DNA from 4 places in the Streptomyces sp. NPDC001530 genome. Region 1 is predicted to be linked to each of the others. Evidence: riboswitches for the same ligand, from Rfam matches in the RefSeq annotation. Region 1 holds a riboswitch; each other region holds the start of a gene.

The links. A riboswitch is a leader RNA that binds a small molecule or an ion and turns the genes downstream of it on or off. The one in region 1 is predicted to bind cobalamin.
Region 2: another riboswitch for cobalamin. It lies ahead of ACFY0T_RS15420 (HoxN/HupN/NixA family nickel/cobalt transporter); the one in region 1 lies ahead of ACFY0T_RS22130 (hypothetical protein).
Region 3: another riboswitch for cobalamin. It lies ahead of ACFY0T_RS28885 (CbtB-domain containing protein); the one in region 1 lies ahead of ACFY0T_RS22130 (hypothetical protein).
Region 4: another riboswitch for cobalamin. It lies ahead of ACFY0T_RS40205 (ribonucleoside-diphosphate reductase subunit alpha); the one in region 1 lies ahead of ACFY0T_RS22130 (hypothetical protein).

The regions. Positions count from the first base shown of each region.
Region 1 covers NZ_JBIAVS010000010.1:241,770-247,551, forward strand. Annotated here, with positions in the region: gene ACFY0T_RS22120 (amino acid transporter) at 277-2,268, shown strand; gene ACFY0T_RS22125 (SixA phosphatase family protein) at 2,302-2,844, opposite strand; gene ACFY0T_RS22130 (hypothetical protein) at 2,841-3,557, opposite strand; cobalamin riboswitch at 3,970-4,161, opposite strand; gene ACFY0T_RS22135 (TIGR03767 family metallophosphoesterase) at 4,274-5,782, shown strand, end outside.
Region 2 covers NZ_JBIAVS010000007.1:69,684-75,465, reverse strand. Annotated here, with positions in the region: gene ACFY0T_RS15430 (hypothetical protein) at 1-241, shown strand, start outside; gene ACFY0T_RS15425 (YcnI family protein) at 272-1,030, shown strand; gene ACFY0T_RS15420 (HoxN/HupN/NixA family nickel/cobalt transporter) at 929-2,161, opposite strand; cobalamin riboswitch at 2,189-2,430, opposite strand; gene ACFY0T_RS15415 (winged helix-turn-helix domain-containing protein) at 2,546-2,905, shown strand; gene ACFY0T_RS15410 (Cys-Gln thioester bond-forming surface protein) at 3,061-4,470, opposite strand; gene ACFY0T_RS15405 (single-stranded DNA-binding protein) at 4,730-5,200, opposite strand; gene ACFY0T_RS15400 (GTPase) at 5,395-5,782, opposite strand, start outside.
Region 3 covers NZ_JBIAVS010000014.1:228,073-233,854, forward strand. Annotated here, with positions in the region: gene ACFY0T_RS28865 (tetratricopeptide repeat protein) at 1-254, opposite strand, end outside; gene ACFY0T_RS28870 (oxygenase MpaB family protein) at 317-1,114, opposite strand; gene ACFY0T_RS28875 (acyl-CoA dehydrogenase family protein) at 1,184-2,407, opposite strand; gene ACFY0T_RS28880 (CbtA family protein) at 2,534-3,298, opposite strand; gene ACFY0T_RS28885 (CbtB-domain containing protein) at 3,325-3,546, opposite strand; cobalamin riboswitch at 3,586-3,744, opposite strand; gene ACFY0T_RS28890 (histidine phosphatase family protein) at 3,859-4,437, shown strand; gene ACFY0T_RS28895 (ferredoxin) at 4,465-4,848, opposite strand; gene ACFY0T_RS28900 (nuclear transport factor 2 family protein) at 4,925-5,317, opposite strand; gene ACFY0T_RS28905 (PadR family transcriptional regulator) at 5,400-5,782, shown strand, end outside.
Region 4 covers NZ_JBIAVS010000025.1:65,327-71,108, forward strand. Annotated here, with positions in the region: gene mctP (monocarboxylate uptake permease MctP) at 1-931, shown strand, start outside; gene ACFY0T_RS40200 (GNAT family N-acetyltransferase) at 1,306-1,824, shown strand; cobalamin riboswitch at 1,890-2,062, shown strand; gene ACFY0T_RS40205 (ribonucleoside-diphosphate reductase subunit alpha) at 2,168-4,543, shown strand; gene ACFY0T_RS40210 (ribonucleotide-diphosphate reductase subunit beta) at 4,666-5,622, shown strand.

The sequences.
Region 1 (5,782 bases):
GGGGTCGGGCAGCCGCCCCGGCGAGCGTGGGCGGGCGGATCACGCGGTCGCGCAGACGGCGATGCGGATGACGGTCACGCGGTCGCCCCGCGCGATGGTGGGTGTGCCGATCGCGCGGTCGCCCCCGGCGAAGGGTGCGCGTGACGATCAAGCGGTCGCCCCGGCGAGGGTGCCGGTGAGGGTGTGGTGGATACTCGCTCCTCGTTGCCCAAAGGCCCCAGGCCGGATCAGACGACCGGCCCTGTGGGGCCCTACCGATCGCAGGGAGATCGCAGCATGACCGGCACCCAGGTGGAGAGTAAGGACGCCGCGGAGCCCGACGAACCGGGGCCCTCCGTATCCACGTCCCGCTGGCGGGCGTGGCTCCTGGAGGGCCTGAACGAGCGGTCGGCCCGTCACCCGGGTCCGCACGCCACCCCGGACGCCGAACACCAGGGCCACAAGTGGTGGCGGGTCATGTGCCTCACCGGCGTGGACTACTTCTCCACGCTCGGCTATCAGCCGGGCATCGCCGCACTCGCGGCAGGACTGCTGTCCCCTCTCGCGACGCTCGTGCTGATCGCGCTGACCCTGCTCGGCGCGCTGCCGGTCTACCGCCGGGTCGCGCACGAGAGCCCGCACGGCGAGGGCTCGATCGCGATGCTGGAGCGGCTGCTGCCCTGGTGGGCGGGGAAGATCTTCGTTCTCGTACTGCTCGGCTTCGCCGCCACCGACTTCCTGATCACGATCACCCTGTCGGCTGCGGACGCCTCCGCGCACGTGGTGGAGAATCCTTTCGCTCCGCACTGGATGCACGGCGGGAACGTCTGGATCACCCTCCTGCTGGTCGCCGCCCTGGGTGCGGTCTTCCTGAAGGGCTTCAAGGAGGCCATCGGCATCGCCGTGGCGCTCGTGGCGACCTATCTCACCCTCAATGTCGTCGTTCTGGCCGTCTCCGCCTGGGAGGTGCTGAGCCATCCGGTCAAGATCGGCGACTGGACCGACGCGATGACGGCCGAGCACTCCTCGCCGCTCGCGATGATCGGTGTGGCGCTCCTCGTCTTCCCCAAGCTGGCGCTCGGCATGTCCGGCTTCGAGACGGGTGTGGCGGTGATGCCGCAGGTCAAGGGCGATCCGACGGACACGTACGCGAAGCCGACGGGCCGGATCCGTGACACCCGCAAGCTGCTCACCACGGCCGCCGTGATCATGAGCGGCTTCCTGCTGCTGTCCAGCCTGGCGACGACGATCCTGATCCCCCAGGACGAGTTCAAGAGCGGCGGCTCGGCGAACGGGCGCGCTCTCGCGTTTCTCGCGCACGAGCACCTGGGCGAGGCCTTCGGCACGGTCTACGACCTCTCGACCATCGCGATCCTCTGGTTCGCGGGCGCCTCCGCGCTCGCCGGGCTGCTCAACCTCGTACCGCGCTATCTGCCGCGCTACGGCATGGCCCCGGAGTGGACCCGCGCCGTGCGCCCGCTGGTCCTGGTCTTCATGGCGGCCGCGGTCTTCATCACGCTGTGGTTCAACGCGAACGTCGACGACCAGAGCGGCGCGTACGCGACCGGTGTGCTGGTCCTGATGCTCTCCGCGTCCTTCGCCTCGACGGTCGCCGTGCACCAGCGGGGCCGGCGGGGCGCCGCGATCGGCTTCGGCACGATCAGCGCGGTGTTCGCGTACACGCTGGTCACGAATGTCATCGAGCGACCCGACGGTCTCAAGATCGCATTGATCTTCATCGTCGCCATCCTGTGCACCTCGTTCGCGTCGCGGGTGCGCCGCGCCTTCGAACTGCGCGCCGCCGAGGTCACGTTCGACGAGGCGGCGGCACGGTTCATCGACGAAGCCGCGGCGAGCGGGCCCCTGCAGCTGATCGCCAACGAGCCGCAGGAGCACAGCACCCGAGAGTACCGCGCCAAGGAGTACAGCCAGCGCGAGCGCACCCACATCCCCGACGGCCGTCCCGTGCTGTTCCTGGAGGTCTTCGTGACCGACTCCTCGGACTTCACGGCCGACCTGGCGGTGCACGGCGACGAGAAACACGGGGTGCGCAGGCTGCGGGTGCAGGGCGCGACCGTGCCCAACACCATCGCCGCCGTGCTCATGCAGCTGCGCGAGCGCACCGGCCAGGTCCCGAACGCCTACTTCAACTGGACCGAGGGCAACCCGCTGAGCCACCTCGTCCGCTTCCTCGTCTTCGGTGACGGCGAGGTCGCCCCGGTCACCCGCGAGGTGCTCCGCCGCGCCGAGCCCGACCCGGAGCGCAGGCCCCGGGTCCACGTCGGCTGAGGGCCGGGGCTTCCTTCCGCTCGGCTCGGTAGGTCAGGACTTCTTGCCCCTCGGCACGATCATGTCCGTCAACAGGGCCGTGCCGGGGGCGAGTTCCCGCCAGCTGGTGCCGTGCCAGGCGAGGATCGCGACGGCCGAGGTCGGGAACTTCGTCCGTACGTCCTCCAGCGCGTCGTCCAGGCCGTCCCCGGCCAGTTCGAGGACCAGCTCCTCCAGGCCCGGATTGTGCCCGATCAGCAGCAACGTCCGTACCTGGTCCGGGACTTCGCGCACCGCCTCCAGCAACTCCGGTACGTCCGCGCCGTACAGCCGCCGGTCGAGCCGTACGGGCGGCGGGGTGCCCCACTGGGCCGCGGCCAGCTCCCAGGTCTGCCGGGCGCGTACCGCGGTGGAGCACAGCGCCAGGTCGGGCAGGCAGTCGGCCCCGGCGAGCGCGCGCCCGGCCGCCGGGGCGTCGCGGCGGCCGCGCGGCGCGAGGGGCCGCTCGTGGTCGGCCACGCCGTCGGGCCAGGCGGACTTGGCGTGCCTCAGGACGACCAGTCTGCGCAGCGGGCCGGCTCCGGCGCGCGCCATCACAGCGACGCCCCGATCTCTCGGGTGAGTTCGAGCCCGAGGAGACGGTCCGCGTAGGCGTACGTCTCGAAGCGGGCGCCGTCCGGCACGTCGGAGGTCTCCACCCAGCGCAGGACGCGCAGGACGCCAGGTACGTCCAGGTCGTCCTCCCAGGCGGCGCGCAGCCGTTGGCGTACGTCCTCGGGGACGGGCCGGGACGGCTGGGTCGCCCAGGCCGCGACCGCGGCGCGCCAGCGCGTGAGTGTGTCGTCGGCGTCCCCCAGGGTGCCCGCGTCGAGCCGCAGCGGCTCGTCCCTGCGGTGCGCCAGCAGGGCCAGCCGCAGGACGATGGCGTCCACGGGACCGCTTGCGGGTTCCACCGGCGCGACCGCGACGCACACTCCGCCCGTCGCCGCACCCTCCGCCTCCTGGGTGAGTACGTCGATGGTCTGCGCCTCGCCCGGGCCCGTCGCGGCGTCGCGGTGGTCCTCGAACGGCCGGATTCCGAGCGCCGCGGCACCCGCCCGGAGTTCCGCCGGGTCCGCCGCGGCACTCAAGGTCGCCCAGACGGGTGTGCCGCCGAGTTCCAGGGCCCGTACGAGGAGGTCGGCGACGAGGAGCACCCGCAGGCTCGTGGTGTCGAACCCGGACGCGCGTGCGTGGACGCGGACCAGGCTGCGGCGGGCGCGGGCGACGTCGGTGGGCTCGCCCGTTCGGGCGTCGATGATACGGAGCACGAGGTGAGCGTAGGCGGGCCGGAGGCCGGGCGCAGGGAGGTGGGGCCCATTCCGGACATGTGTACGTGTTTCAAGATCTGCGGATCGGTCCCTGGACCCGCACCCGGGGAGGACACGGCGACCGCGCGGATCTGCCTACGGCAGGCTCAGCCCACCGTCCCCAAGTACCGTACGTACGGGCCGTCTTCGGGCCCGGAAGGCGTGAGGGCGGCCCATACCCCGTACACCTTCGCGATCAGCTCCTCGGTGAGCACCTCGCGGCGGACGGGCCGGATCCGCAGCCGGTCAGGAGCAGCGCGCCCGAGGTGAGCAGGGCGGCATGGCGGGCCAGGGGTGCGAACGGCACGGAGAGTTCCCCAGTCGTCGAGGGCTCAAGCGCGGAGCCCGGTCGTACGGTGCTTCCCCGCCGTCGTACGACCATGGAAGCCGCCGGCAGGTCTCGGACTCGGGGTCACCCGGACGAAGCGCCTTCCCGGACTCCATGGGTCCAGTGGCCGATGCCCGCCCGTCACCCTCACCGCTGCGCGTCAGCTCCGGATTCGCACCGGATTCCCTGACCCGCGTCCATGGCCTCACAGAGGGGGCCACGTACATGGGTTCGACTGGCTTCGGCAAGCCATCACGCGGCGTTCATGGCAGCGCCACGCATGGGCCCCCGAGCCCTGAATGAGTGGTTCCGCTCAGTGAGTCACTCGGAGGCACCGGAGGGCTGCCCCATGGCCGGGACCGAACCAGCGTCCACCATCAACCGCCGTCGATTTCTGCTGACCTCCGGCGCCGCCGTGGCAGCCGGGGCATCCGGGACGGCGGGGGCGTTCCTGCCGCGTCAGCGCCGGTCCCCCGCCGTACGGGATGTCGCCCGACAGCCGGCCCGCACCATCAGGCGGCCGGCACCGTACGCGACGACCACCCTGGAGACGACCGCCCGCCTCGGCGGTGCCGCGCACCCCGGCGCCTTCCGGCGACTGGTCTCGGGGCCCGGCTGGCCCCTGACCGTACGGGGAGAACTCGCCCCTCCTCGCAGCGGCCGCGACGACCGGCGTACCCCGCTGGCCTGCTTCGTCCAGTTCACCGACCTGCACCTCACCGACGTACAGAACCCGCTGCGTACGGAGTTCCTGCGGTCGCGCACGGCCACCGCGTGGCGTCCGCAGGAGGCGCTGACCGTGGCGGGCGCGGTCGCGCTGGTGGAGCAGGTGAACGCGCTCGGCGGGGGCCCGCACACCGGTCTGCCGCCCGCGTTCGTGATGACGACGGGCGACAACTTCGACAACAACTCCGTGATCGAGCTGGAGTGGTTCCTCACGCTGATGAGCGGCGGCCGGATCACACCCGACACCGGTGACCCAACGGCGTACGAGGGGGTCCAGAACTCCGGGCTGCCCCTGTACTGGCACCCGGACGACGCGGCCCTGCGCGACCTGGACAAGCGGCGCGGGCTGCCCCTGATCCCCGGCTTCCTCGACGCCGCGACCCGGCCGGTGACCAGCCCGGGGCTCGGCATCCCGTGGTACTCCACGGTCGGCAACCACGACGCGCTGCCCGGCGGTTGTCTCTCACCCGCGCTGAACGACGTCGCCGCCGGCTCCCGCAAGCTGCTGTCGGTCCCGGGCGCGGACGCCGCCGCCTACGCGAACGCGATGCGCACGGGCGACGACCCCAAGAGCGAGGTGCTCAAGGCGATCCTGAGCAGGCACGCCGCCTCGGCCCGGACCGTGACGGCCGACGAGCGACGCCGGCTGTGCACCCCGCACGACTATCTGGCCGCGCATCTCGACCCCGCCCATGCCGGGGCCGGCCCGGTCGGACACGGCTACACGCAGAATCATCTGGACGGCGAGCGGATGTACTACACCTTCCAGGTCGCCGAGAACGTCATCGGCATCAGCATCGACACGACGTACCGCAGCGGCCACTACGAGGGTTCGCTCGACACCGACCAACTCCGCTGGCTGGAACGGACGCTGGCCGCGCACAGTTCCCGGTCCTACGACGCGGACGGCCGCCTCGTGCGCAATCCCGGTGCCCACGACGCCCATCTCCTGGTGTTCAGCCACCACCACAGTCCGAGCATGACCCGACGTCCCGACGCGGCCCGCACGGACGAGCCGCGTCACGACGGAGCGGAGATCATCGCCCTGCTGAGCCGGTTCCCGAACGTGGTCGCGTGGATCAACGGCCACAGCCACGTCAACCGGATCACCCCGCACGCGCACGCGACGCCC
Region 2 (5,782 bases), on a different contig from region 1:
GCTCGCCACCTGGTGGCTGCGGCGTGGCGAGGCCGCGCTGTGGTCCCTGCTGCGCTGGGCCGTGGCGCTCGTGCCGGGGCTCGCGGCGTGGTGGCGGGTGCGGACGGGACCGTCGCACGCACGGGCGCGCTGGGACGTCGTATGCCGGAACGCCGGTGAGCCGCGGCCGCTGCGGCAGGTGCTGCTGCGGCACGCCGTCTCCCGTCGGGGACCGCCGGCAGGGCTCGCGTACACGCCCTGACCGCATCAACACCAGTACGGAGTTCCCCTGATGTCCCCGATACGCACCACCCTGCGCCGAGCCGGCCTTGTAACCGCCCTCACCACGGCCGGAGTCCTGGCCGCCGCGGGCGCGGCGTTCGCGCATGTGACGGTCCACCCCGAGAGCTACGCCAAGGGCGCCACGGACGGCGTCCTGACCTTCCGTGTCCCCAATGAGGAGGACACCGCCAGCACCACGAAGGTGCAGGTCTTCCTGCCCACCGACCACCCGGTCCTGGGTGTCCTGGTCACTCCGCAGGACGGCTGGACCGCGAAGGTGACGACCACCAAGCTCAAGACGCCCGTCAAGACGGACGACGGCACGATCACCGACGCCGTCTCCGAGATCACCTGGACCGGCGGCCGGATCCGCCACGGCGAGTACCAGGACTTCAATGTCGCGTTCGGTCAACTGCCGGACGACACCGATCAGCTGAGCTTCAAGACGCTGCAGACCTACTCGGACGGCAATGTCGTCCGCTGGATCGAGGAGACGCCGAAGGGCGGCGAGGAGCCGGAGAACCCGGCGCCGGTGCTCACGCTGACCGCCAAGGCCGCGGGGGAGGACTCTTCCGACGACTCTTCCGGGAAGTCCTCCCCCGCGGCCTCGTCGTCGGGCTCGGGGTCGGCTGCCAAGAACTCGGCCGCGAGCGACAAGAGCAGTGACTCAACCGCTCGTGGTCTGGGCATCGCGGGCCTGGTCGTGGGCGTCCTCGGCCTGGTCGCGGCCGGATTCGCCCTCGCGCGCGGCCGCGGCGCCCGCTCCTAGCCGCTGTTCGGCTGCCGCCCCGCCGGTCTCCACTTCCGTCGGCGAGGCGGCAGCCCACCGCTGCTCGACCTTGGCCAGCCGCCAGTACGCGATGGCCGCGGCCCAGACGACCACGAACAGGCCGACGATGATGTACCCGACGTTGTCCAGATCGAGCCCCGCGATCCAGCCGGTCACGTCGTCGCGCAAATCGAGCTTCTCGTGCAGGACGTCCACCAGCTCGATCGTGCCGATGAAGAAGGCCACCGCGATGGACAGACCGGTGATGGTGAGGTTGTAGAAGACCTTGCGCACGGGGTTGGAGAAAGCCCACTGGTAGGCGAAGTTCATGAACGTGCCGTCCAGCGTGTCGAACAGGCTCATCCCCGCCGCGAACAGCAGCGGCAGGCACAGGATCGCGTACCAGGGCAGCCCGGCCGCCGCGCCGCTGCCCGCCATCACCATCAGCGTGACCTCGGTGGCGGTGTCGAAGCCGAGCCCGAAGAGGAAGCCCAGCGGGAACATCTGCCCGGGTCGCGTGATGGACTTCGTGAAGCGGCCGAGGATGCGGTTCATGAACCCCCGGGAATCCAGGTGCTGTTCGAGCTCCGCCTCGTCGTACGTACCCGCGCGCATCGCCCGGAAGACCCGCAGGATGCCGATCAGCGCGACGAGGTTGAGGGCGGCGATGAGGTAGAGGAAGGACCCGGAGACCGTCGTGCCCATGACTCCGAGTACCTGGTGCGTACGGGAGTCCTCGTTCATGATCCGCCCGGCCAGCTGGGTGCCGCCGGCGATGAGCGCGGCGAGCACGACCACCACGCTGGAGTGGCCGAGCGCGAACCAGAAGCCCACCGACACCGGCCGCTTGCCGTCGGCCATCAGTTTGCGCGTGGTGTTGTCGATCGCGGCGATGTGGTCCGCGTCGAAGGCGTGCCGCATGCCCAGGGTGTAGGCGGTCACGCCCAGGCCGATGCCGAAGGCCTTGGATCCGACCTCGTAGTGCTCCGGCACGACGAGCAGGAACAGGATGCCGAACGCGATGACATGCAGCGCGGCGATCACGGCCAGGAGTACGGCGGTTCGGACGGTGTCCTCGCGCCGCCAGCGGAACCCGGTGGCGGGTGGGGACGACTGCGTGGGCAGGCTCATGCGGTCACGCTCCAGCACCTCGTGGATCAGTTCGTGAGATGCCGTGGCCGGTCTCCTGGCATGGGGGTCCCCCCTGCTCGAGCGAAGCCGAGAGCTTGGGGGAAGGGTCGACGTGCCCGCCCCTGCCTTCCCGGCCTAGCGGCCAGTGGCGCCACCCGACGGCGGCACGGGACGGGAACTCCCCGATCACAGTGGCGAGGGCCGCTCCGGTCTGGGCCCCTGAGGGGCCGTCACCGGTCTTCCCGAGCACCACGGCCCGCTCACCGTATGGGTGGCGGGGGTCCCCTGCAAAGCTGCACAGCTGCGCAGGTATGGAAGATCACATACGCCGCCGGTGCGACGGTGCTCCGGAGTGTCCGGCGGCCGCCTGCGAAGATGACCCCCATGCACCTCGTCCCCGCCGAGCGCCCCGACCGCCGGACCATCGACGGCCACCGGGTCTGCGACGCCGTTGCCGCCATCGGTGAGCCCGGGCACGTACGCACCTGGGCCGACCGCTTCTCCCTCCTCGCCGACCCGCGTCGCCTCGCCCTTCTCCTGGCCCTGCACCGGGCCGGTCCCCTCGCCGTCTCCGACCTCGCCATCGCGACCGGCATGAACGACCCCGCCGTGTCCCAGGCTCTGCGGCTGCTCCGCACCGCCGGGGTGGTCGAGGGCGACAAGGACGGGCGGGTCGTGCGCTACCGGGTGACCGACGGCCCGACCGCCGAACTTCTCGAACACTGCGTGTCCGACGCGGGCTGAGCCGTCCCTGGCTGACGGGTCGGATGGGACCCGGAAGGCGTGAAGGGCACGGAAAGGGTGCGGCCCCGGACGCCTGGGGGCGGGCCGGGGCCGCGGGCTCACGGAGTCACCGTGCTGCGGTCACTCACTGTTGAGTTGCCAAGGTGCCGTGTTGTTCAGTCCTGCGCCGACGCCTTCTTCTTGCGGACGAAGAGCACCGCCGCGCCGCCGATCACCACGAGGGCGATGGCGATGCCCGCGATGATCGGGGTCGCGCTGGAGCCGCCGGTCTCGGCGAGGTCGGTGCCTCCGGTGGAGGTGCCGCCCACCGTCGCCGGGCTCGGCTCACTGACCGTCTGGGTGGTGATGTCCTTCGCGCCGCCCTGGGTCTTGCAGTCGAGCACGCCCTTGAAGCGCTTCGTGAAGCCGTTCGGACCGTTGATCGTGAAGTCGTACGCCTGGTCCTCTTGCAGCGGGATGGTCACCGTCTGGGACTTGCCCGCCTCGATGGTGTGCTGGATCCCCATCAGCTCGAAGGTGAACGCCTCGTCGCCCTCGTTGGCCGCCGTGATGTCCACGCCGCCCTCGGCGCAGTTCTTCTCCGCGGACAGGGCCGGTATCGCGCCCTCCTCCGCCCAGTTCGCGGTCGCCGTCGCGGACACCGTCGACTCGCTGGAACCCGCGAGGATCTGCGTCTGGCTGCGGGTCTCCGAGGTGAAGGCGCGGCCGACCGGCACGGTGGTGGACGCCTGCACGGTCAGCGAGGCCGAACCGTCCGCCGTGTCCTTCGGCACGTCGAAGTAGAGCCGGCCGCCATCGACCGCGGAGGTGATCGCCTTGCCGTTCTTGTCGACGATCTTCACCCCGCCGGCGGTGGCGTCCGAGGGCGGCGTCACTGTCACGCTGTCCGCGTTCGTGTGCACCGTGACCGGGCCGAGCTTCTCGCCGGCGTGACCGGAGACCGCGGCCGGGTCGAGGGTCAGCGAGGCCTTGGGCTCCGCCAGGTTCCGCGCGCTCTTCTGCAGATAGTCCGCGAGCTTCTCCGCCTGCGGGTCCACCGCGTCCACGTCGGCGCCGTCCGAGTACCGCCAGATGGCCACCTGAGTGCCGGCTGCCGCGTCCTGCTCGGTGAGGCTGCCGACGCCGGCTTTCTTGGCGAGCGCCGCGAGGTCGTTCACCTGCGGGTAGGAGTTCTGCAGGATCCAGCGGATCTTGCCCGCGTCCTTGTTGCCGCTGAGCGACGTGCCGCTCCAGGGGGTCTCCTGGTACTTGGCGTCCCGCTGCGTCGGGTTGTGGATGTCGATGCAGTAGGTCTGCAGCGTGCCGCCGTTGTCGACGGACATCTCGAACAACCCCGCGGACACCCACGAGTCCTCGCCGTTGTCATGGATGACCGCGGACCCGTACGTCTTCAGGTCACCTATGGTGGCGGTCGCACCACCCAGGCTCTGCGGGGTCTCGTCGGCGACGGCCGTACCGGCGGCGGCGATCGCCCCCGCGGCGACGAGCCCTGACACCAACGTCGCGGCGGCGAGGCGGGTGGCCCCTCGCCTGCGCGCGGACAACGCAGAGAACGAAGAAAACACAGAATTCCCCTTCGCGCAGGACCCGTTGACATGGGGGGACGGTCCCGCCAGCAGAATCAGAAGCCCCGAGAGCTATGCCCGGCATCCTAAAGATCCGGCGCACCACGTTCCCCAGTCATCCCATCGGATAACCGATCCGACTCGGAATCGTTATCGCGTACACAGCTGTGAGCTGGGCTTATCGACAAATCCATGGGGACCGTTCGGAACGCATTTGTCGATAAGCCGCAGTTCGGTCAGGTCGCGAGCGATCCTGACATCACGTCACTCCAGCGGGCTCGGGCTGCTGTTGGGACGCCGCTTCGGGTTGAGTCTGTGGCTCCGTTTCCCAACTGGGCTCCGGCTGCGGTGTCGGAGCCGGTCCCGTGTCCCCCTTGGACGCCCGTCGAAAGGCGGACGTGCCCCGCGAGAGGTCGTGTCCGATCGCCGCCGCCTCGACGTCGGCCGAGGTCCAGCTCTGGCCGTCGCGTGTTTCCGTGCGTACCTTCAGCCGCCCCTGCACGACCACCGGATCGCCCACTGACAGGGACGCCCCCGCGTTCGTCGCGAGAGCCCTCCTGGCCCACACCGTGAAGAAGTTGGTGTGTCCGTCGGTCCACTCGCTCTTCTCGCGATCCCAATAGCGCGACGTCACCGCCAGCCGAAACCTCGTCGACGCTCCCGTCGACAGCTCGCGGTACACCGGCTGCGTCGCGACGTTCCCCACCACGCACACCATCGTCTCGTTCATCGCGAACCCCTCTCCCGTACGAATCCGTCCGACGCGGCGATCGCATGCGCTGCGATCGCCGCGAGTTCAGACTGCCTTCGCCGGGCCGAGCCCGCTGAGCACTGTGGGCTACCGGCTGGTTGTGGAAAACCGCGTCACCCGACAGGGTGCGGCCGTACAGCTTCGGCGGAGCCCGCCGCACAGCTTCGACGGAGTTAGCCGACCGGCGCGGACGCCGCCCGCGTGACCCGCCCGTACTGCTCCCGCACCTCCCGGTAGCGCAGCAGCTCCGCGGCCACGGGATCCAGTACGCGGGCCCTCCCGCACCCGGCGGCGGCCTCGCGCAGCCGACGTTCCGCTTCGAGCCCGTAGCGCCGGGCCGGCCCGCGCGCCGCCATCCTGCTGCTCCACTCGACGGCCGGACCGCCGATGATGCCCGCCACCATCAGCAGCACCGGCACTCCGAGGTTCGGCGACATGACCCCGATGATCTGCCCCACCAGCCAGAGCCCGCCGATGACTTGGAGGATCGTCATGGAGGCCTGTGCCAGCACGGCGACCGGCCACCAGCCGGGCCGCGGCGGACGCCCCACCGGGGTCACG
Region 3 (5,782 bases), on a different contig from region 1:
GACTCGCCGAAGTCATGGACGACGGTCACCCCGCGGTGCTGCAGGGCGGCGGCCACCCGGGCCTCGCGCCGAAACCTCTCCCGCAAAACGCGCGTGAAGGACTGATCGTGGTGCGGGCCGAGCGGCTTGAGGCACTTGACCGCCACCTGCCGGCCCAGCGACTCGTCGCGCGCCCGCCACACCTCGCCCATGCCGCCACGCCCGATGAGATCGAGCAGTCGGTACCGGCTCTGGATCAGCCTGGTCTCCGCCATCTCGTGCGATCGCCCCCGTCGCTGCTCGCCGCGCCCTCCCCTGGCCCGTCCAGTATGGCGAGTTATCTGCCGACTTTGTACGGTGCCGGGCGCGAGCCGGGGCCGAGCCGTGACATGGCGCGCAGAATGTGTTTGGGCGGGAGTTGCCAGCGCAGACGTGCGGGAATACAGCGCAGCAAGGTGCCCGTGACACGCAGGCGCAGGGTCACCGCGGCGGGCGACGGGGCCGCCCTGCCGTACAACTCGTGGGCGTACGGCGGCAGAGAGGCGTACGCCAGATGCGCCACGCGCCGCCACAGCAGTGCGCGCGCCGGCAGGAGCAACGGGTGGATCGGCGGGCGCATCAGGAAGGCGTCCACGTCACGGGCCTCGGGCCCCGCCGCGAGCTCCGGCAGCACCTTCTCGAAGTACGCGGCCAGCTCCGCCTGATCGGCCGGCACGTCGGCCGGGTCGATCCCCACCAGCTGTGCGCTGACCCGGTTTTCGGCGATGTAGCGGTCGGCCTGTGCGTCCGTGAGATGGAACCCCGAGCGGCGCAGCACGTGCAGATAGGAGTCGATCTCCGCGCAGTGCACCCACAGCAGCAGCTCGGGTTCGTCGATCGGGTACCGCTCCCCCGTGTCCGGGTCGCTGGCCTTGAGCATGCCGTGGATCTTCCGCACCCGGGCGCCCGCCTTCTCGGCGGCTTCGCAGGTGCCGTACGTCGTCGTCCCCACGAAGTTCGCGGTACGCATCAGCCGCCCCCAGGCGTCGCGCCGGAAGTCCGAGTTCTGCATGACGCCGCGCACCGTGCGCGGATGCAGGGCCTGGAGGTAGAGCGCACGGATTCCGGCGACCCACATCATGGGGTCGCCGTGCATCTGCCAGGTCACCGAGGCAGGGCCGAAGATCCCCGGGTCACCCCTCTGAAAGGCCTCCACACCAGCAGGCTAACGCCGGACCCGCGGCATCCCCAGACCGATCCAGGAGATGATTTCGCGCTGAATCTCGTTGTTTCCGCCGCCGAATGTGAAGATCACCGCCGATCGGTAGCCGCGTTCCAGCTCGCCGTGGAGCACTGCGCCCGCGGAGCCCTCCTTGAGGACGCCCGGGGCGCCGACGATCTCCATCAGCCAGGCGTACGCCTCGCGCCGCGCCTCGGAGCCGTACACCTTGACGGCGGAGGCGTCCTGCGGGGTGAGGGTGCCTTCCTGGACGGCGTTCACCATCTGCCAGTTGAGCAGTTTCATGGCGTCGAGCCTGGTGTGGGTCTGGGCCAGGCGGCGGCGCACCCAGGGGAGGTCGATGACGCGGCGGCCGTCGGCGAGCTTGGTCTCCATGGCCCAGCGCTGGACGTCGTGCAGGGCGCGGATCGCCATGGTGCCGTGGGCGGCGAGCGTGACGCGTTCGTGGTTGAGCTGGTTGGTGATCAGCCGCCAGCCCTTGTTCTCCTCGCCGACCCGGCGCGAGACGGGGACGCGGATGTTCTCGTAGTAGCTCGCGGTGGTGTCGTGCGAGGCGAGGGTGTTGATGATCGTGCAGGAGTAGCCGGGGTCGGAGGTCGGCACCAGGAGCATGGTGATGCCCTTGTGCGGCGGGGCGTCCGGGTCGGTGCGGACGGCGAGCCACACCCAGTCGGCGGTGTCGCCGTTGGTCGTCCAGATCTTCTGCCCGTTGACCGTGTAGTGGCCGGTGGCCTCGTCGCCCTCCCGTACGGCTTTCGTCTTGAGCGCGGCCAGGTCCGTGCCGGCGTCGGGCTCGCTGTAGCCGATCGCGAAGTCGATCTCGCCGGAGAGGATCTTCGGCAGGAAGTACGCCTTCTGCTCCTCCGTGCCGAACTGCATGATCGTCGGGCCGACGGTGTTCAGGGCCATCAGCGGGAGCGGGACCCCCGCTTGGGCCGCCTCGTCGAAGAAGATGAACTGCTCCACGGGGCTCAGCCCGCGCCCGCCGTACTCCTTGGGCCAGCCCACGCCGAGCCAGCCGTCGGTGCCGAGGCGGCGGATGGTGTCGCGGTAGAAGCGCTTCTGCGCGGCCGGGTCTGCGATGGGGGCACCTCCCATGCCTTGAGGGCCATGGGGGAGGGCGTAGGCCTTGTCCGGCACCAACTGGGCGAAGTAGCCACGCAGTTCGGTGCGCAACCGCTGCTGCTCCGGCGTGTATTCGAGATGCACGGCGCCTCCTGGCTCCCAAGGCCGACCTGACGGCGCACACCGTAGAACGTGTTTCAGTAATTGGGAATGCCGACGACATGCGAGAGGGGCGGTCCCGGCCGACCGGGACCGCCCCTCTTCATCCGCTCAGTGGGCGACGGGAGTCGCCTCGGCGGCGACCTCCTTCTTCCGCCCGGTGGCCGGCCGCGGAGCCAGCACCCGCTCCGCCAGGAACCCGAAGACGAGCCCGAAGGCGGTCCACAGGGTCAGCTGGATGGCGAGGGCCGCGAGGCGGAACTGCCAGAGCAGGGTGGCGGAGAAGTCCTTCGGGACCTCGTTCACCGCCGGCAGGAACGCGTACGCGAGGCCGATCGCGAGGCCGAAGAACGCGCCCGCCGCGATCGTGGCGTTCCAGTTGCCCAGGCGCGGCGCGAGGCGCTTGCCCAGGATCACGGTCGCGACGGCCAGCAGCACGCTGAGGACCATCATCAGGAAGTACAGGGTGGTGCGCTTGCCGATGGTGTCGGGGTCGCCGACGGACGGCGGGTTGGCCGGATACTTCAGGAACGGCACGACGTAGACCGCGAGCAGGCCCGCGGCCGACAGCAGCAGCGCGCTCGCCCGCGGTCCGAAGCGGCCGATCCTGCCGAGCGCGAAGCAGTACGCGAGGGCGGCGATACCGCCGAACGCGACCCCGTAGACGAGCACACCGGTGGCCAGACCGCCGGTGGACTGCATCGTGCGGGAGACGGCTTCCATGCCGTGCTCGTGGGAGTGCGCCTCTTCGTAGGAGATCGCCGAGTCGACCCGCGGCTCCCCCAGGAAGTAGGCGGCGACCAGGGCGAGCAGGCCCGCGGCGAGACCCGCGAGCATGCCACGCACCAGAAGGTTTCTGACAGTTGCTGAGTTCATGAGCTCGTACGTTTCCTCGTCGCCAGTCAGTGGCACGGGAAGCCGAGCAGGTGGCGGGCGTCGTGGACCCACTCGTGGACGTTCTCGCCGGACACGAGGGAGGTGGCGCCCTGTTCGGCGCCGACGAAGTAGAGCAGGACCAGCATCAGGATGCCGAAGAAGACCGCCCAGGGGGCGATCGCGCCGATCGGCAGCTTGGCCGGAACGGCGGTGGGGGTGGCGGTCGGCTGAGCGACGGACTGCGCCATGGGGCAGAACCTCCTGGGGAACTCGCGTCCCATCTCGGTGGTGCACAGGACGACGGCCGCGGGTCTGACTTGCCCAGCCTTCGCCGCCCCTGGCGGGAGTGGCTCGTGCTGGGTTTACAGTGGCGCGACCGTGCCGGATTTCCACCGGACTTCCGCCGAACCGTCGTCGATTTCGACGCGACCGTACCGCGAAGCCGGGATCCGGCCAAGGGCGCACGGAGCGCCACACCGTGCGCCCCTTGCCCCGGGGACGCCACCGGTTCCCGTACCGCACAAGGTTTTTCGCAGACGAGAACTCACGAAAGTGGATGGATGACGAGCCGAGTGATCTTCATCTCAGCGGCGATCAGCGAGGCGCTGCGCGAGGCCCGCTTCGACGACGGATGTCCGGTGGATGCCGCGGGGGTGCGGCTCGCGCGCGCGGCAGCGGGTGCGGTGCCGGTCGCGGAACGGCTGTGGGTCTCCCCCACCGTGCGATGCCGCGAGACCGCGGGCGCGCTCGGCCTCGAAAGCGCCCTGGACGTGGCGGAGTTGGCCGGTCTGGACGTGGGTCACTGGCGCGGGGCGACCCTGGCGGAGGTGAGCGCGAAGGAGCCGGAGGCGGTGGCTCGATGGCTGGCCGATCCCGGGTCCGCGCCGCACGAGGGGGAGTCGGTGCGGGCGTTCTGCGACCGCGTGGCGGGGTGGCTGGACACCGCCTCGCACCTCTCGGGCCGGACGGTCGCGGTGGTGGAGCCCGAGGTCGTACGGGCCCTGGTGGTACGGGTGTTGGGCGCACCGGAGGCGGCCTTCTGGCGCGTCGACGTGCCGCCCCTGACCGCCACCGAGTTCAGCGGCCGCGCAGGTCGCTGGAACGTGCGCGCCGGACGCCCGCTCGGCGAGCCGGCCTGACCCGCGTCCCGCCCTGGGCCGAGGTGGCTACGAACCCGAGCCCAGGGTGGCGAGGAAATCCGTGCACGCCTGCGCGCAGGCACGGCACGCCTTCGCTCCGTCCTCCGCGCCCGCGTACCCGTCGAAGACCTGCGCGCACTCCAGACAGATGGCGCGGCACCACTCCACCTGTGCGCGGATGCCGTTCTCGTCCAGATGAAGCTGCTCGGACAGTACGAGGCAGGTCGCGTCGCACACTTCCGCGCACAAGACGCCCTTGCGGCGTACGAGATGCTGTTCCTTCGGCCCGTCGGGATCCATGAGGCTCGCGCGCAGCGCGCACGCCCGGGCGCATTCGGTACAGGCCTGGGCGCAGACGAAGCGGTCCTCCAGGAACCGGAAGAGCTCCTGCTGGGAAGTTGTTGATGTCACAACGCGCGGGTAACCGGGGGGAATCGTGTCAAACCCCGAACCTCACACCCCGGCCACCCGGTGCGGGCGACGGCCATCACGCTTCCGCCGCCTCCCGCGAGATCTGCTCGAACTGCGCGCCCATCGCCGCGGAGAGTGCCTGGGCCGCCGACAGCGGGCGGACCATGACCATGAGGTCGTCGATCCTGCCGTCCTCGTCGAAGTGCAGGAAGTCGCAGCCGGTGATCTCCTTGTCGCCCACCTTCGCCTGGAAGACCAGCGCGTGGTCGCGGCCGTCGGCACCGGCGATTTCGCGTACGTACCGGAAGTCGCTGAAGACACGCGAGACGCCGCGCAGGATGGCCGCCGTGATCGCCTTGCCCGGGTAGGGCTTGAAGACGACGGGGCTGGTGAACACGACGTCGTCGGCCAGCATCTCCTCGATCGCGGCGAGGTCTCCTGCCTCCACGGCCTTGCGGAAGGAATGCATCACGCCTGCCCTTCATACTCAACTAATTGAATAGGTGCGGATCAGATTAGTCGCGGGGGTGTGCGACGTCTAGCCTTGGGCCATGGCATTGCGCAACGCGGTCCTGGCCGCGCTTCTGGAGGGTGAGGCGTCGGGGTACGACCTGGCCAAGGGGTTCGACGCGTCGGTGGCCAACTTCTGGATGGCGACCCCGCAGCAGCTGTACCGGGAGCTCGACCGCATGGAGTCCGAGGGGCTCATCGAGGCCCGGCTCGTCCAGCAGGAGCGCCGGCCGAACAAACGGGTGTTCTCGCTGACCGAGGCGGGCCGTGGCGCACTGCGCGCGTTCACGGCCGAGCCGTCGAAGCCCACGGCCATCCGGGACGAGCTGATGGTCAAGGTCTATGCCCTCGACGAGGGCAACGACGAGGCCGTACGGGCGGCGATCACCGAACGGCTGGAGTGGGCTCGCGGCAAACTCGCCCA
Region 4 (5,782 bases), on a different contig from region 1:
CAAGGCGGCGAGCGACAAGTACACGGCAGCAGGCGCCGGCGGAATCGTCCCCGCCGAAGCAGGCCAGTGGACGTACGCCACCCTGGCACTCGGCTCAGCGCTGGCACTCTTCATGTACCCGCACTCGATCACGGCGACGCTGTCGAGCCGCAGCCGCGACGTCATCCGCCGCAACACCACGATCCTTCCCCTGTACTCCCTGATGCTGGGCCTGCTCGCCCTGCTCGGCTTCATGGCGATCGCGGCCGGCGTGAAGGTCACGAACGGCCAACTCGCGATCCCGCAGCTCTTCGAGACCATGTTCCCGGACTGGTTCGCGGGCGTGGCCTTCGCGGCCATCGGCATCGGAGCACTCGTCCCCGCCGCCATCATGTCCATCGCGGCGGCGAACCTCTTCACGCGCAACATCTACAAGGACTTCATCAAGCCCGACGCGACCCCGCAGCAGGAGACCAAGGTCTCCAAGCTGGTCTCGCTCCTGGTGAAGGTGGGCGCGCTGGTCTTCGTCCTCACCATGGACAAAACAGTCGCGATCAACTTCCAGCTCCTCGGCGGCATCTGGATCCTCCAGACCTTCCCGGCCCTGGTCGGCGGCCTGTTCACCCGCTGGTTCCACCGCTGGGCGCTCCTCGCGGGCTGGGCCGTCGGCATGCTCTACGGCACGTTCGCCGCGTACGGGGTCGCCTCCCCGACGCAGAAGCACTTCGGCGGCAGCGCGAAGGAGATCCCCGGGATCGGGGAGATCGGCTACATCGGCCTGACGGCGTTCGTGCTGAACCTGGCGGTGACCGTCGTCCTCACCTTCGCCCTCCGGGCGTTCAAGGCCCCCGACGGCGTCGACGAGACGTCCCCGGCGGACTACACGGCCGACGCGGGCGACCCGGGGGTCGAGGTGGAGCTTCCGCCGGCCACGGCCGGCGCGGCTCACTAGGCACCCGGCGCCGGGTAGGGGCGGGTGGGTTTTTCGCCCCCTCCGCCCCTACCCGTCCCGTATCTGGGGGCTCCGCCCCCAGACCCCCGTATCGGCTTGAACGGCCTCGTCCTCAAACGCCGGACGGGCTGAAGAACGGACGCACCCGCGGCCGCTCACCGGCGTAAGGGGACGTGCCGGAACGTCCGCCCGCAGCGGATGGCGCGTCACCGCCGGGCCCCTTCCAACCCGACCGATTCCGCGCCAGACCGAGGACGGATGCTCCGGCACGGCCCCGACCCACCACCGGGCCGCACGCGCGGACGCCACAAGACGGGGTCCCCGGACAAATATCCGGCGGCCCGTCGCCGTGCCCGTCAGGCACACTCCCCCGCATGGACATCGCAATCAGGCGGGCGCAGCCCGCAGAGTACGACACCGTCGGCGAGATCACCGCACAGGCCTACCTCGGAGACGGCCTGCTCGACTTCGGCGAGAGCGACGAGTACCTGGGAGAGCTGCGGGACGTGGCCAAGCGGGCCGCCTCGGCCGACGTACTCGTCGCGGTGGCCCAGGACCGCGTACTCGGCGGCGTCACCTTCGTACCGCAAGGCGGCTCCATGGCCGACATAGCCCGCCCCGGCGAGGCCGAGATCCGCATGCTCGCGGTCTCACTCGAGGCCCGCGGCAGAGGCGCAGGCGAAGCCCTGGTCCGCGCCTGCGTGGACCGCGCACGCGCCACGGACGGCTGCGTCCGCATCGTCCTCTCCACCCAGCGCACCATGCACGCAGCCCACCGCATCTACGAACGCCTCGGCTTCACCCGCACCCCCGACCGCGACTGGAACCCCATCCCGGACATCGACGACATCCTGCTGCTCACCTACGAGTTGACGCTCCGACACACTGCGTAAGCAGACTCCATAGGCACCCCCAACGCCCACACGACACAACATGTGGGGGCGCTCCCGCAACCCGACACAAGATGTATGCTCATGCTCGCTGTCGCCGCAGGGGAATCCGGTGCGAATCCGGAACTGTCCCGCAACGGTGTACTTGTGCGTGTTCGCGTACCCGCCTGCACGTACTCGTTTCAGTCCGAGGACCTGTCGACAGCGCGCCCGGCCACCCGGCCCGGGCGCCGACGACGTCCGGGCCTCGTGGAATGGGCCGGTGGACGCACGCGTACCCGCAACCGGTGTCCGCGCGCCCCGCTGCCCTCCTCAAGGCCCCGTGCCGAGCGAGGGAGAGCCCCACGTGACCATCGCGCCAGCCGATCCGGCGACAGCTTCCGCTTCCGTGCAGCAGGCCCCGGTGGAGACGGACGGTCCCGGTACCGCGCTGCTGCGGACCCTGACCGACCTCACCGCCGACCTCCCCGACGCCGACCCCGGCCGGGTCGCCGCCGCCGCGCTGCGCGGCCGGTCCGCCCGCGCGGACGAGACGGAGCTGCGCGAGCTGGCCACGGAGGCGGCAGCGGGCCTCATCTCCGAGGACCCGGCGTACTCGCGGCTGGCCGCCCGGCTGCTGACGATCAGTATCGCGGCGGAGGCCGCCTCGCAGGGCGTCACGTCCTTCTCCGAGTCCATCGCCGTCGGCCACCGCGAGGGCCTCATCGCCGACCGCACGGCCGAGTTCGTACGCCTGCACACGGCCCGCCTGAACGACCTCATCGACGTCGCCGCGGACGACCGCTTCGGCTACTTCGGCCTGCGCACCCTGCACAGCCGCTATCTGCTCCGGCACCCGATCACCCGCAAGGTCATCGAGACCCCCCAGCACTTCATGCTGCGGGTGGCGTCCGGTCTCGCCGAGGACGACACGACCCGTTCCGTAGACGAAGTGGCCGCGCTCTACCGGCTCATGAGCCGCCTCGACTACCTCCCCTCCTCCCCCACGCTCTTCAACTCCGGTACGCGGCACCCGCAGATGTCGTCCTGCTACCTCCTCGACTCCCCACTGGACGAGCTGGACTCCCTCTACGACCGCTACCACCAGGTGGCGCGCCTGTCGAAGCACGCGGGCGGCATCGGCCTGTCGTACTCCCGTATCCGCTCGCGCGGCTCGCTGATCCGCGGCACGAACGGGCACTCCAACGGCATCGTCCCGTTCCTGAAGACCCTCGACGCCTCGGTCGCGGCCGTGAACCAGGGCGGCCGGCGCAAGGGCGCGGCCGCCGTCTACCTGGAGACCTGGCACTCCGACATCGAGGAGTTCCTGGAGCTGCGCGACAACACCGGTGAGGACGCCCGCCGTACGCACAACCTGAACCTCGCGCACTGGATCCCGGACGAGTTCATGCGCCGGGTGAACGCGGACGGCGTCTGGTCCCTCTTCTCCCCCTCCGACGTACCCGAGCTGGTCGACCTGTGGGGCGAGGAGTTCGACGCCGCGTACCGCAAGGCGGAGGAGGCGCGTCTCGCCAAGAAGACCATCCCGGCCCGCGACCTGTACGGCCGCATGATGCGCACCCTCGCGCAGACCGGCAACGGCTGGATGACGTTCAAGGACGCCGCCAACCGCACCGCCAACCAGACGGCCGAGCCGGGCCATGTGGTGCACTCCTCGAACCTGTGCACCGAGATCCTGGAGGTCACGGACGACGGGGAGACGGCGGTCTGCAACCTGGGGTCGGTGAACCTCGGCGCATTCGTCATCGGCGACGACATCGACTGGGAGCGGCTGGACGAGACGGTCCGCACGGCCGTCACCTTCCTCGACCGCGTCGTCGACATCAACTTCTACCCGACCGAGCAGGCGGGCCGCTCGAACGCCAAGTGGCGCCCGGTGGGCCTCGGCGCGATGGGCCTCCAGGACGTCTTCTTCAAGCTCCGCCTGCCCTTCGACTCGGCCGAGGCCAAGGCCTTGTCCACCCGTATCGCCGAGCGCATCATGCTCGCCGCGTACGAGGCCTCCGCCGACCTCGCCGAGCGGGGCGGCCCGCTGCCGGCCTGGGAGAAGACCCGTACGGCCCGGGGCGTGCTGCACCCCGACCACTTCGACGTCGAGCTGACCTGGCCGGAGCGCTGGGCGGCCCTGCGGGAGCGTATCGCCGCGGTGGGCATGCGCAACTCGCTCCTCCTCGCGATCGCGCCCACCGCCACCATCGCCTCCATCGCGGGCGTGTACGAGTGCATCGAGCCGCAGGTGTCGAACCTCTTCAAGCGCGAGACGCTCTCCGGCGAGTTCCTCCAGGTCAACTCGTACCTGGTGAACGAGCTGAAGGAGCTGGGCGTCTGGGACGCCCGTACCCGCGAGGCGCTGCGCGACTCGAACGGCTCGGTGCAGAACTTCGCCTGGATCCCCGAGGACGTACGGGCGTTGTACCGCACGGCGTGGGAGATCCCGCAGCGCGGCCTCATCGACATGGCAGCCGCCCGCACCCCGTTCCTGGACCAGGCCCAGTCCCTGAACCTCTTCCTGGAGACGCCGACCATCGGCAAGCTCTCCTCGATGTACGCGTACGCCTGGAAGTCGGGCCTGAAGACGACGTACTACCTGCGCTCCCGCCCGGCGACCCGCATCGCCCGCGCGGCCCAGGCGCAGACCCCCATCCCCGTACAGGCGACTCCCGACGAAGACGCCGTCGCCTGCTCCCTTGAGAACCCCGAGTCCTGCGAGGCCTGCCAGTAATGACCGCCCACCCGTCGCCCGACCACCACCCCTCAACGACGGCGCTGCGCGCCGACACCTCCTCCTCGGAGAAGACCGAGAAGAACCTTCTCGACCCGGGCTTCGAACTCACCCTCCGCCCCATGCGCTACCCGGACTTCTACGAGCGCTACCGGGACGCCATCAAGAACACCTGGACCGTCGAGGAGGTCGACCTCCACTCGGACGTCGCCGACCTCGCGAAGCTGACGCCCGCCGAGCAGCACCTGATCGGCCGTCTGGTCGCGTTCTTCGCGACGGGCGACTCGATCGTGGCGAACAACCTGGTGCTGACGCTGTACAAGCACATCAACTCCCCCGAGGCGCGGCTGTATCTCTCCCGCCAGCTCTTCGAGGAGGCTGTGCACGTCCAGTTCTACCTCACCCTGCTGGACACCTACCTCCCCGACCCGGAGGACCGCGCCGCCGCGTTCGCCGCCGTCGAGAACATCCCCTCCATCCGCGAGAAGGCCGGGTTCTGCTTCAAGTGGATGGACTCGGTGGAGAAGCTGGACCGCCTGGAGAGCCAGGCCGACCGCCGCCGCTTCCTGCTCAACCTCATCTGCTTCGCCGCGTGCATCGAGGGGCTCTTCTTCTACGGGGCCTTCGCGTACGTCTACTGGTTCCGCAGCCGGGGTCTGCTGCACGGCCTGGCGACCGGTACCAACTGGGTGTTCCGCGACGAGACGATGCACATGTCCTTCGCGTTCGAGGTCGTCGACACGGTCCGCAAGGAGGAGCCGGAGCTCTTCGACGACCAGCTGCAGCAGCAGGTGACGGACATGCTGCGGGAGGCCGTCGAGGCCGAGCTGCAGTTCGCGCGCGACCTGTGCGGTGACGGTCTGCCGGGCATGAACACCGACTCGATGCGGCAGTACCTGGAGTGCGTCGCCGACCAGCGCCTCCAGCGGCTGGGCTTCGCGCCGGTGTACGGCTCCGAGAACCCCTTCTCCTTCATGGAGCTCCAGGGTGTCCAGGAGCTGACCAACTTCTTCGAACGGCGCCCGTCCGCGTACCAGGTCGCGGTCGAGGGCACGGTCGATCTCGACGAGGACTTCTAGGAGTTCGAGCACTTCTGACGCCGCGTCACCCATGACGTACGGATGATGCCGGGCCGCGAGCGCGCGGCCCGGCATCATCGCGTCTCACCCATGGAGCGTCCATGGGCCGTCCATGGACCACCTATGGGTCGGCAAAGTCCTTCTGGCACAGCTGTTCCCA